DNA from 3 places in the Ruegeria sp. HKCCA0370 genome. Region 1 is predicted to be linked to each of the others. Evidence: riboswitches for the same ligand, from Rfam matches in the RefSeq annotation. Region 1 holds a riboswitch; each other region holds the start of a gene.
What was found. A riboswitch is a leader RNA that binds a small molecule or an ion and turns the genes downstream of it on or off. The one in region 1 is predicted to bind cobalamin.

Region 1 (3,272 bases):
GGCGCAGGTCGAAACGCTGGCAGCGGGACAGCACGGTGACAGGGACTTTGCGGATTTCAGTGGTTGCGAAGATGAACTTCACATGCGCGGGCGGTTCTTCCAACGTCTTGAGCAGCGCGTTGAACGCGCTGGTCGAGAGCATATGAACCTCGTCGATGATATAAATCTTGTAACGCGCGCTGGCGGCGCGATAGCGGACACTGTCAATGATCTCGCGGATGTCGTTGACGCCCGTACGGCTGGCGGCGTCCATCTCCATCACGTCGACATGGCGGCCTTCCATGATGGCGACACAATGTTCGCACTGACCGCAGGGTTCGGTCGTGGGGCCACCGGTTCCGTCGGGTCCGATGCAGTTCATCCCCTTGGCGATGATCCTTGCGGTCGTGGTTTTGCCGGTGCCGCGAATACCGGTCATGATGAAGGCCTGCGCGATCCGGTCGGCCGCGAACGCGTTTTTCAGGGTGCGCACCATGGCATCCTGACCCACCAGATCGGCAAAGGTTTCCGGGCGATATTTGCGGGCGAGAACCTGATAGGCGGGGTTGGAGCTGTCTGTCATGTCTTCTCGTTGGGATTCGGTGCTTGGGCACAGCGTAGTGGCCACCGTTGCCCGCGTCCACAGCGGGGCGCGATGATTTTTGATTTAGAAACGAGTCGCTTTCGCACTAAACTGCATCAGCGGATTTAATGGCTCATTTTGTAAAGAGTTCTTTGGGGAGGACAGGATTCATGTCGCAGTTGGTGATCTACGCCCTGCAAGTCGGTGGCGGAACGCTGGCGCTGACCTCGATGCCCGGACGCGGCGGAGATTACTCCAGCGATCTGGATATGATCGCAGCCTGGCAGCCGGGGCTTGTTGTTTCGATGACGACGGATGTCGAAATGCTTCAGGACGGGGCGCAGGAATTTGGCAGCGATATTCAAAGCCGCGCCAGCCGATGGGTTCACCTGCCGATCGAAGATTTCGGAGCGCCGACAAAAGCGATTGATGACGCGTGGCCGTCCGTCAGCGCCGCGGCCCGGCACGCGCTTTCCGGCGGAGGTCGCGTATTGGTACACTGCCGCGGGGGATGTGGCAGGTCAGGTATGGTTGTCCTTCGGCTTATGGTCGAATGCGGCGAACGCGCGGACACGGCGCTGCAACGATTGCGGGCGGTGCGCCCTTGCGCCGTCGAAACGGATGCGCAACTGGCCTGGGCCTCTCGGCGCGCCCAGGCACAGGTCAGTCTGGATTCAGATTGAAATCTGCATGGGCGCGCAAGCAGGTTTTCGAGGCCGGATCGTGGAAACTTCGATCATCGCGCAGGGTGGGGTCTTCACGACGCCGGATGGCATCGCACTGAACGTGTTTCCGAAGATCAGGTCGGCATAGCCGTTCAGCGGCTCAATTGCGGTTTCGGGCTGCGTTCCGCAAAAGACACGAATGCTGTCTGATCGCGCGCGGAAAATTGCATGACATCCTTCGGCGCAATGTGACAGCTCGCTGCTGCCCTCAATCTCGAAATCGTCACTTGTGGCCGAGGTCGCCTGGGCCATGGCTTCGGATATCGAGCGCGCCAGCCGCGCCAAAGCGGGACAGGTTTTGCCCGTCCGCTGACATACTGTTGCACTGAATTCATGTGTTTTTGTCTTCCAGATCATCCTGCGCCCTCCGCGCTTGGTGGACAGGATATTGGGGACAGGTGGAACAGCGTGATGCCGTCAGGACCTGCCCGGACACCCCGCCCGAGTTTCGGTTTCGTTTCCGATGGCAGGTCTCCTGACTTGCGGGTCATCGCTTTGCCGACCTTCCCAGCCTTCGGGGCCAGTGGTGTTTCGGCATCGCTTACCGCTTACAGTTGCGGGGGCAGTCGCGGATTTGGTTGTTGCCTGCATGACCAGACATTACCGCACCGTGTTCCCTTTTCATCCCGACCCCTTGTGGAGGCCGGAAACCATCACACAACCGCTAGCGTTTGAGCACGCATCGAGTCAAGCCGATCTTTTGGCCGGACGCTTGGTCATGCTGGATACGATGTTGGTTCATGCATAGTGTCGAGGGCGTTGAGGTTCGGAAACCGGATTTACCAAGCGCAAAGCCAGAGATCATGTTGGACACAGAGCAAACGGTATTGACCGAAGAGTTTCGCTTTCCGTCCGGGCAGAAAACACTGTCTGCTCGGTTGTACAGCCCGCTGACCTCGCCCGAAATCGTCGTCGTGCTGAACAGTGCAACGGGTGTGCCGCGCGATTATTACCGTCATTTCGCACGATGGCTTGCTGCCGAGCAGGGTATGGCCTGCCTGACCTATGACTATCGCGATTACGGGCATTCCTTGACTGGCCGCCTGAAAGACTCGCGTGCGACCATGGCGGATTGGGCCTTGATCGACATGCCCGCGGCACGGGCGGAAATGCGCAGACGGTTTCCCGATTCGCAGCATTGGACCATCGGCCATTCGATCGGCGCAATGTTGGGGCCTGTGCAGCCGGATATCGATCTGATTGACCGGATGATCTGTGTGTGTTCGGGGCTGGTAACTGTAAGCGACCACCCGTGGCCCTATCGTGGTTTGGCAGGATTGTTCTGGTATGGTCATGCCCCGCTTTTGGCCCGAGCCCTTGGCTACCTTCCCGGAAAGGCGATCGGGTTCGGCTCGGATCTGCCGGCATCGGTCTATTGGCAGTGGCGCAAATGGTGTACGGCGCCTTTGAACTATGTGCCTGAAATCGGGCATGAGTTACCTGCGGCGCAGTGGAAGGATTCTGGAACGCCCGTGGATTTGTTCACCTTCGAGGACGACCAGATGGTGCCGCCGGACGCGGTTTGGCGGCTTGCGGATCTTTACGGCCCCGATGCCAACCGCCACCTGCTGAGCCCTGCCGATTTCGGGTTGTCCGAGGTTGGTCATATCGGAGCATTTGCCCGGCGCAATGCAGCGGTTTGGCCGCGACTGATCGCTTGATCAGACGCGGCGCAGAACGGGCCAGGCCCCGACCCGCCATCACCGGTTGCGAAGTTTCTTTTCCTTCATGACGCCACGGACCATCTTGCCGAACGCTTTGTCCCGCGCCCGGGACTGCGCGACGGTTTCAGAATTGCGCTGATCTTCGCGCCGAAGCTTGCGCCATCGGTCCAATCGAGCCGGATCAAGCGTGCCGTGGCTTATTGCCTTTTGCACGGCACATCCGGGCTCGGAGCTGTGCTGGCAATCCGAAAAACGGCAGTCCCGGCTCAACTCGACAAGGTCCGAGAAAACGTCGTCGATCCCGTCCTGAGCGTCCAGCAG
Region 2 (3,272 bases), on a different contig from region 1:
TCTGGCCGACATCAACCACGAAAACCACCTGTACATCATTTCCACCTTCTATCGCGGCAAAACCTCGATGGTTCAGGTTTTGACAGCGGAAATAGCAGCGCCGTGTCGGCTGGCCATCGTCGGCCGCCGTTGGGAGGTCGAGAAGTTCGCCGAGAAATACGGGCTGACCGTTCTTCCGGATTTGGACATTTTCGTCGAAGAGTTCGCCCCAACCAATGCAGGCGTGGCCGAGGTGGTCATCACGCCCGACAGCAAGCTGATCGGCAAATGCCCCCGCGAGCTTTTGTTTCGCAAGACCTACGGGATGTCGCTGCTGGCCATTCACCGCGGCGAAGAGACGCTGAGCCATGTCGAGACCGAGGATCACGAATCCACTCAGATCGGGCTCGAAAAGTTTCAGGCGGGCGACATGCTTGTGGCGCATACCAGATGGGACAACCTGATGCGGATCAAACGAGATCCGGATTTCGTCGTTGTGACGACGGACTTTCCTCAGGACGAGTTGAGGCCGCAAAAAGTCGGCTGGGCCCTGGCATTCTTCGCCATTTCGCTATCGTTGATCCTGTTCACGGACGTCCGGCTTTCACTCTGTCTTCTTACCGGCGCGGTGGGCATGATGCTGACCCGTGTGCTCAGCGTGGACGAGGCGTACCGCGCGGTCGGATGGAACACCGTATTCCTGCTCGCCTGCCTCATACCTTTGGGACAAGCCGTGCAGAACACAGGCACGGCCGCGTGGATCGCGCAGCAGATCATGATAATTCTGGACGGCTGGCCGCTCTGGTCGCTGCAAACCGGCATCGCCATTCTGGCGACGGCCTTTTCTTTGGTCATGTCCAATGTGGGGGCCACGGTTCTGCTGGTGCCTCTGGCGGTATCGATTGCGGTGGCGGCGGGTGGAAACCCGGCCGTCTTTGCCCTGACGGTCGCCATATCGACCTCGAACAGCTTCATCATCCCAACCCATCAGGTAAACGCGTTGATCATGGGTCCGGCCGGATACAAGGTGATGGATTTCGTCCGCTCCGGCGGAATAATGACGGCGCTGTTTCTGGTCGTCTCGCTGCTCATGATAAACGTCATCTATTAGCGCAAGAGGATCCAGGGTGTTCGGTGGTCTTTTCCCATCATCTGGACAGGTTCAGCCGAGGCACCCGTTCACCATAGTCTACGCCCCTTGCTGAAATACCGTTCGTCGCCGGGCCCACCTCAGGCTGGGTCCCGGCACACCATGCCGCCCATCGACGCCCACAGGTCGCTTTCCATGCCTCTGCATCATTGTTGCACGCGACTCGCTTGACAAGCAGGCCAGCGGTGCCGCATGTCCCTTTCGTTGGTGTCGGTGAGAGCCGATGAAAAGGGAATGCGTCAACGGTCTTGCCGCCAAACGCAGCCGCCCCCGCGACCGTGAACGGAGAGGATGCCCAATGCCACTGGCCCGAAAGCCGGGAAGGCGGGACATCCGACAGAGGCCCGCCTCTGGCATCCGCAAGCCGGGAGACCTGCCAACAACCGAAGTTGAAACCGGGCGGGGTGTTCCGGTGTCGGGTCCATGACCACTTGTGGCCCGCATGAAACCCCGTCCCCCGCGAAGAGGATTTGGGGGGATGAGAGACATGACCGAGACCGCACCAGTCGAGTTGCTGGTCTGTACTACCTGCCGTCGCGGCCTGCCTGTCGAAGATGATGCGCAACGCCCGGGCGCTTTGTTGCACAAGGCCCTGGAACAGGCAGACCTGCCCGACGGTGTCACCCTGAAAGCCGTTGAATGCCTGTCAAACTGCGATCAAGGCTGTTCGATCGTGTTGCGCGGGCCGGGCCGCTGGACATTCGTGTATGAAAACCTGAACGAAACAGATCATGTCGACGTCATCGTCGACGGCGCGACCAAGTATCTGGCCACGGAAGATGGTTTGGTGAAATGGCGCGAACGCCCCGAACACTTTCGCAAGAACTGTGCCTCGCGCATTCCCCCGATTGGAGCCTGACATGTCGAACCTCGAAAAACTCCCCGTCACAGTGATCACCGGCTTTCTGGGCTCGGGCAAGACCACTTTGGTGCGTCACCTGATGCAGAACCCACAGGGCAAGCGCCTTGCTGTCGTGGTCAACGAGTTCGGCGATGTGGGCGTCGATGGCGACATCCTGAAATCCTGTGCCATTCCTGATTGCCCGGCGGAAAACATCATGGAACTGGCCAATGGCTGCATCTGCTGCACCGTGGCAGATGATTTCATTCCTACCATCGAGGCCCTGATGGCGTTGGAGCCGCGCCCGGATCACATCCTGATCGAAACCAGCGGTCTGGCCCTGCCGAAACCGCTGCTCAAGGCATTCGACTGGCCTGACATCCGCTCGAAGATCACCGTCGACGGCGTGATCGCCTTGGCCGATGCCGAGGCTGTGGCCGCAGGCCGTTTCGCGCCCAATGTCGAAGCGGTGGACGCCCAGCGCATGGCCGATGACTCGATCGACCACGAAACGCCCCTGTCCGAGGTGTTCGAGGATCAGATCTCGTGCGCCGACATCATCCTGCTGACCAAGCCCGACCTCGCCGGCCCCGAAGGCGTGGCCAAAGCGCGCGAGATCATCGCCGCCGAGGCGCCGCGCCCCCTGCCCGTCGTCGAAGTGGCCGAAGGTGCCGTGGACGTGCGCGTTGTGCTGGGTCTGGAAGCCGCCGCCGAGGATGACATGGACGCCCGCCCCTCGCATCACGACGGCCATCACGATCACGAGCATGACGATTTCGAAAGCATCATCGTCGAGCTGCCCGAGCAGACCGATCCGGCCCAACTGGTCGCCAATATCGAACGCCTCGCCAATGAACTGAACATCCTGCGCGTCAAAGGGTATGCCGCCGTTCAGGGCAAACCCATGCGCCTGCTGGTTCAGGCGGTAGGTGCCCGCGTGCGTCACCAGTATGACCGCCCGTGGGAACCCGGTGAAGACCGTCGTTCGCGTCTGGTCGTCATCGCCGAGCATGACGATATCAAAGAGGCGGAAATCCGCGAAATCCTCGTGGGTGTGCGTGAGGCTGCCGAGTAAGACACATGCACGTCGTCTTCCGCGAAAGCCACGGGCTCGAGGAAACCGAGACCCCAACCGAACTGGGCCAGAGCCCGGCGGATCTGGTGGTGCTGTCCTTTTCGGACAGCGATCTGGGGGCTTTCGCGGCTGGCTGGCATCGCGGCGGCGGACCGGAAGGGCGAATGCCGACCCTGCGGCTGGCGAATTTGACGGCGTTGAAACACCCGTTGTCGGTCGATACCTAT
Region 3 (3,272 bases), on a different contig from region 1:
CGGGGATACGTTCAACTGGAAATACAAGATCGACCTGCCGATCAAGGACGGGACCATGCGTGTCAAGTTCGACGACTGGATGTGGCTGCTGGATGACGACCGTCTGCTGAACCGCGCGTATGTCTCACGCTATGGCGTCCGTCTGGGTGAAGTCATCCTGTTCTTCGAGAAGAAATAGGGCCGCCAGGCCCGGTTTCATCACAACAGTCAGTAGAAAATAAACTCGTCCACCAATGCGGTCGTCGATCCCTTGACCTCTCCGGCCGTGTTCGCCCTTGGCCCGTCCGAGGCTGCGCCCTCGGCGCGTTCGCCGCATTCGATTTTCAAACGCGCGCGTTCTATCTGCCCCCAGAGGAAAAACAGACCATCCCGTTTTCCCATGAGGCGCGCAGGAACCCTTGTCCGCAAAACACCTGTTTTCGGTTTTGGCATCTGCTCTCTTACTGCCTCCGGTGTTTTCCACCATTGTCGGAAAACGTAATGGTTTTTCCGAAAAAAGACAATTTTTTATGGACAAAACGAGTTTTCTACCATCCGTTGACAGGATGGGCTGGCAACTCTCGCATGACGGATATTCGCCGTCTTTACCTGCCTCATGGCAAGCCAGCACCATCCCGCACGGATCAACGTCACCCAAACGGGCATTGCTGCAAACCGCTTTCCTTTGGCCTGACACTCTCTTTCCCAGCCAAGGTCAGGCGACGCGCAAGGTTTCGTTTCTGATCAGAGCAGCCGGGCCTTCGCCGTCGCGGTTGGGGGACAATTTGACGGCGCCGATGTCAGACGTGGCCGCATCCATCGCAAGGCCATTGGCCCCTGCAAAACGCCGTGCTGGCGGGCCTGCCACGCCCCTGTGCCAAGGACCGTGATCCCGGCGCCGTCCACTCTGCCGGAAAATTTCCATGTCTGTTTTGAAACCGGAAATGTCGCAAGCATTTCAGCGCCCAAGCGGGTAAAAAGTAGGCTGCCATCGTGAGGTGCCGCTGCTTGATTCTCAGACAGCGGAGAATTGGGAAGCCGGTGGAATTCCGGCACTGCCCCCGCAACGGTAAGGAAGGTCAGGTTCGACAATCAACCACTGGGACGAGGATCCCGGGAAGGTGTCGCAACCGGGTGCAAGCCCCTTTCAAGTCCGGAAACCAGCCTTGCAGATATGTCAAACCGCGGGTGGCGGTGGGGGCACGGGTTTCGGACGTGGTCCTCGCGCGCCTCCGGACGGTTCCTCCCTGTCATCTGCCCAAGCAATGCCGCGGGGCGCGGCAGGAGAGCCAGAAGTGAACAATGTCCAAAACCTGTTGGCGCGTCGAATCCCGGGCTATGCTCTGGAACGGGCCTTTTACACCGACCCCGAGATCTTTCAGACCGACCTGGAAACCATCCACTTTCGCGAATGGCTCTTTGCCATTCCTGCCTGCGAACTGGTGAAAGCCGGCGACTATGTAACATTCAACGTGGGTGCCTATCGCGTGATCATCGTGCGCGGCGCCGACAACCAGATCCGGGCGTTTCACAACACCTGCCGCCATCGCGGCTCGATCATATGCAAGGCGGCAAAAGGCAACGCGCCGAAGCTGGTTTGCCCGTATCACCAATGGACCTACGAACTTGACGGCTCATTGCTGTGGGCCCGCGACATGGGGCCGGAGTTTGATCCCAGACAGCATGGTTTGAAGACAGTTCATTGCCGCGAGCTGGCCGGGTTGGTTTACATCTGTCTGGCGGATGTCGCCCCGGATTTTGACACGTTCGCCAATATCGCGCGCCCGTATCTTGAGCCGCATGATCTTGCGAATGCCAAGGTCGCCTTCGAAAGCACGATCATCGAGAACGGCAACTGGAAACTGGTCTGGGAAAACAATCGCGAGTGCTATCACTGCGGCGGCAACCACCCTGCGCTGTGCCGGACCTTCCCTGATGATCCGGGCGTGACGGGGATCGAAGGCGGTGAAACCCCAGCCTATATGCAAGCCCATTTCGACAGGTGCCAGGCAGCGGGTATGCCATCGCAGTTCTACCTGCACGAGGACGGCCAATACCGTCTGGCGCGGATGCCGCTGAAAGAAGGCGCCGAGAGCTATACGATGGACGGGAAATCCGCCGTGCGCCGCTGGTTGGGCCGGTCGCCCTTTGCGGATGCGGGATCGCTTTTGAAGTTCCACTATCCGACCACGTGGAACCACTTTCTTGCCGACCACTCGATTGTTTTCCGCGTCACGCCGATCAGCCCGACAGAGACCGAGGTCACGACCAAATGGCTTGTCAACAAGGATGCGGTTGAAGGCGTTGACTATGACGTGAAACGCCTGACCGAAGTCTGGGTCGCCACGAATGACGAAGATCGACAGGTGGTCGAGGACAACCAGCAGGGCATCAACAGCCCGGCCTATGTGCCCGGCCCATATTCAGCCATTCAGGAATCCGGCGTGCTGCAATTCGTGGATTGGTATTGCAACACAGTGTCGGCCCGCCTGGCCCCTGACTCCATTGCGGCGGAGTAAGTCTGATGAAAGACCTGAACACGCTTTCATCAGCCGTCTGGCAGGATGGAGAGATGCTGGAATGTGTCTCGGTCGTGCCCGAGATGCCGAACACTGCCAGCTTTTCGTTCCGTGCCCCCTCGGGGGCGCAGTTCGCCTATCACCCCGGTCAGTTCCTGACGCTCGAGATTCCGGCGCCCGGCCAGCCCGGAGGCGTTGTGCATCGCACCTACACGATCTCATCGTCGCCATCGCGGCCGCGGTCGATCACCATCACCGCCAAAGCGCAACCCGACAGTATCGGCACGCGCTGGATGCTGGACAATCTTCAACCCGGCATGCGGCTCAAGGCCATTGGGCCTGCGGGCCTGTTCACCAACGCATTGAGCGATGCACGCAAGTTCCTGTTTATCTCGGCTGGCTCGGGCATCACTCCGATGATGTCGATGACCACCTGCATGTGGGACGAAGGCCGCGATCTGGACGTTGTCTTCATCAACTGCGCCAAAAGGCCATCCGAGATCATCTTCCGCCAGCGCTTGGAACAGATGGCCAGCCGCACGGATGGTTTGGACCTGAAATTCGTGGTGGAAGAGCCGGACCGCTACCGCCCATGGACGGGATATCAGGGTCAGTTCAACCAATTGATGCTGGGGCTGATGGCGCCGGATTACCTTGAGCGCGAAGTCTATTGCTGCGGTCCTGAGCTCTTCATGCAAGCGGTACGCGACGCGCTGGCCGGTCTTGGTTTTGATATGAACAACTACCATCAGGAAAGCTTCGGCGCGCCGGTGG

Region 2: another riboswitch for cobalamin. It lies ahead of GOW31_RS12195 (DUF1636 domain-containing protein); the one in region 1 lies ahead of GOW31_RS20275 (hypothetical protein).
Region 3: another riboswitch for cobalamin. It lies ahead of GOW31_RS18595 (aromatic ring-hydroxylating dioxygenase subunit alpha); the one in region 1 lies ahead of GOW31_RS20275 (hypothetical protein).

The regions. Positions count from the first base shown of each region.
Region 1 is NZ_WQEP01000014.1:47,787-51,058, reverse strand. Features, by position in the region: gene GOW31_RS20285 (DNA polymerase III subunit gamma/tau) at 1-562, opposite strand, end outside; gene GOW31_RS20280 (dual specificity protein phosphatase family protein) at 733-1,245, shown strand; gene GOW31_RS20275 (hypothetical protein) at 1,237-1,644, opposite strand; cobalamin riboswitch at 1,735-1,957, opposite strand; gene GOW31_RS20270 (hypothetical protein) at 2,091-2,948, shown strand; gene rsgA (ribosome small subunit-dependent GTPase A) at 2,988-3,272, opposite strand, start outside.
Region 2 is NZ_WQEP01000005.1:65,955-69,226, reverse strand. Features, by position in the region: gene GOW31_RS12200 (SLC13 family permease) at 1-1,090, shown strand, start outside; cobalamin riboswitch at 1,318-1,525, shown strand; gene GOW31_RS12195 (DUF1636 domain-containing protein) at 1,617-1,988, shown strand; gene cobW (cobalamin biosynthesis protein CobW) at 1,990-3,045, shown strand; gene cobN (cobaltochelatase subunit CobN) at 3,051-3,272, shown strand, end outside.
Region 3 is NZ_WQEP01000010.1:151,817-155,088, forward strand. Features, by position in the region: gene GOW31_RS18580 (DUF3833 family protein) at 1-178, shown strand, start outside; gene GOW31_RS18585 (hypothetical protein) at 208-381, opposite strand; gene GOW31_RS18590 (hypothetical protein) at 695-904, opposite strand; cobalamin riboswitch at 959-1,163, shown strand; gene GOW31_RS18595 (aromatic ring-hydroxylating dioxygenase subunit alpha) at 1,245-2,498, shown strand; gene GOW31_RS18600 (hybrid-cluster NAD(P)-dependent oxidoreductase) at 2,504-3,272, shown strand, end outside.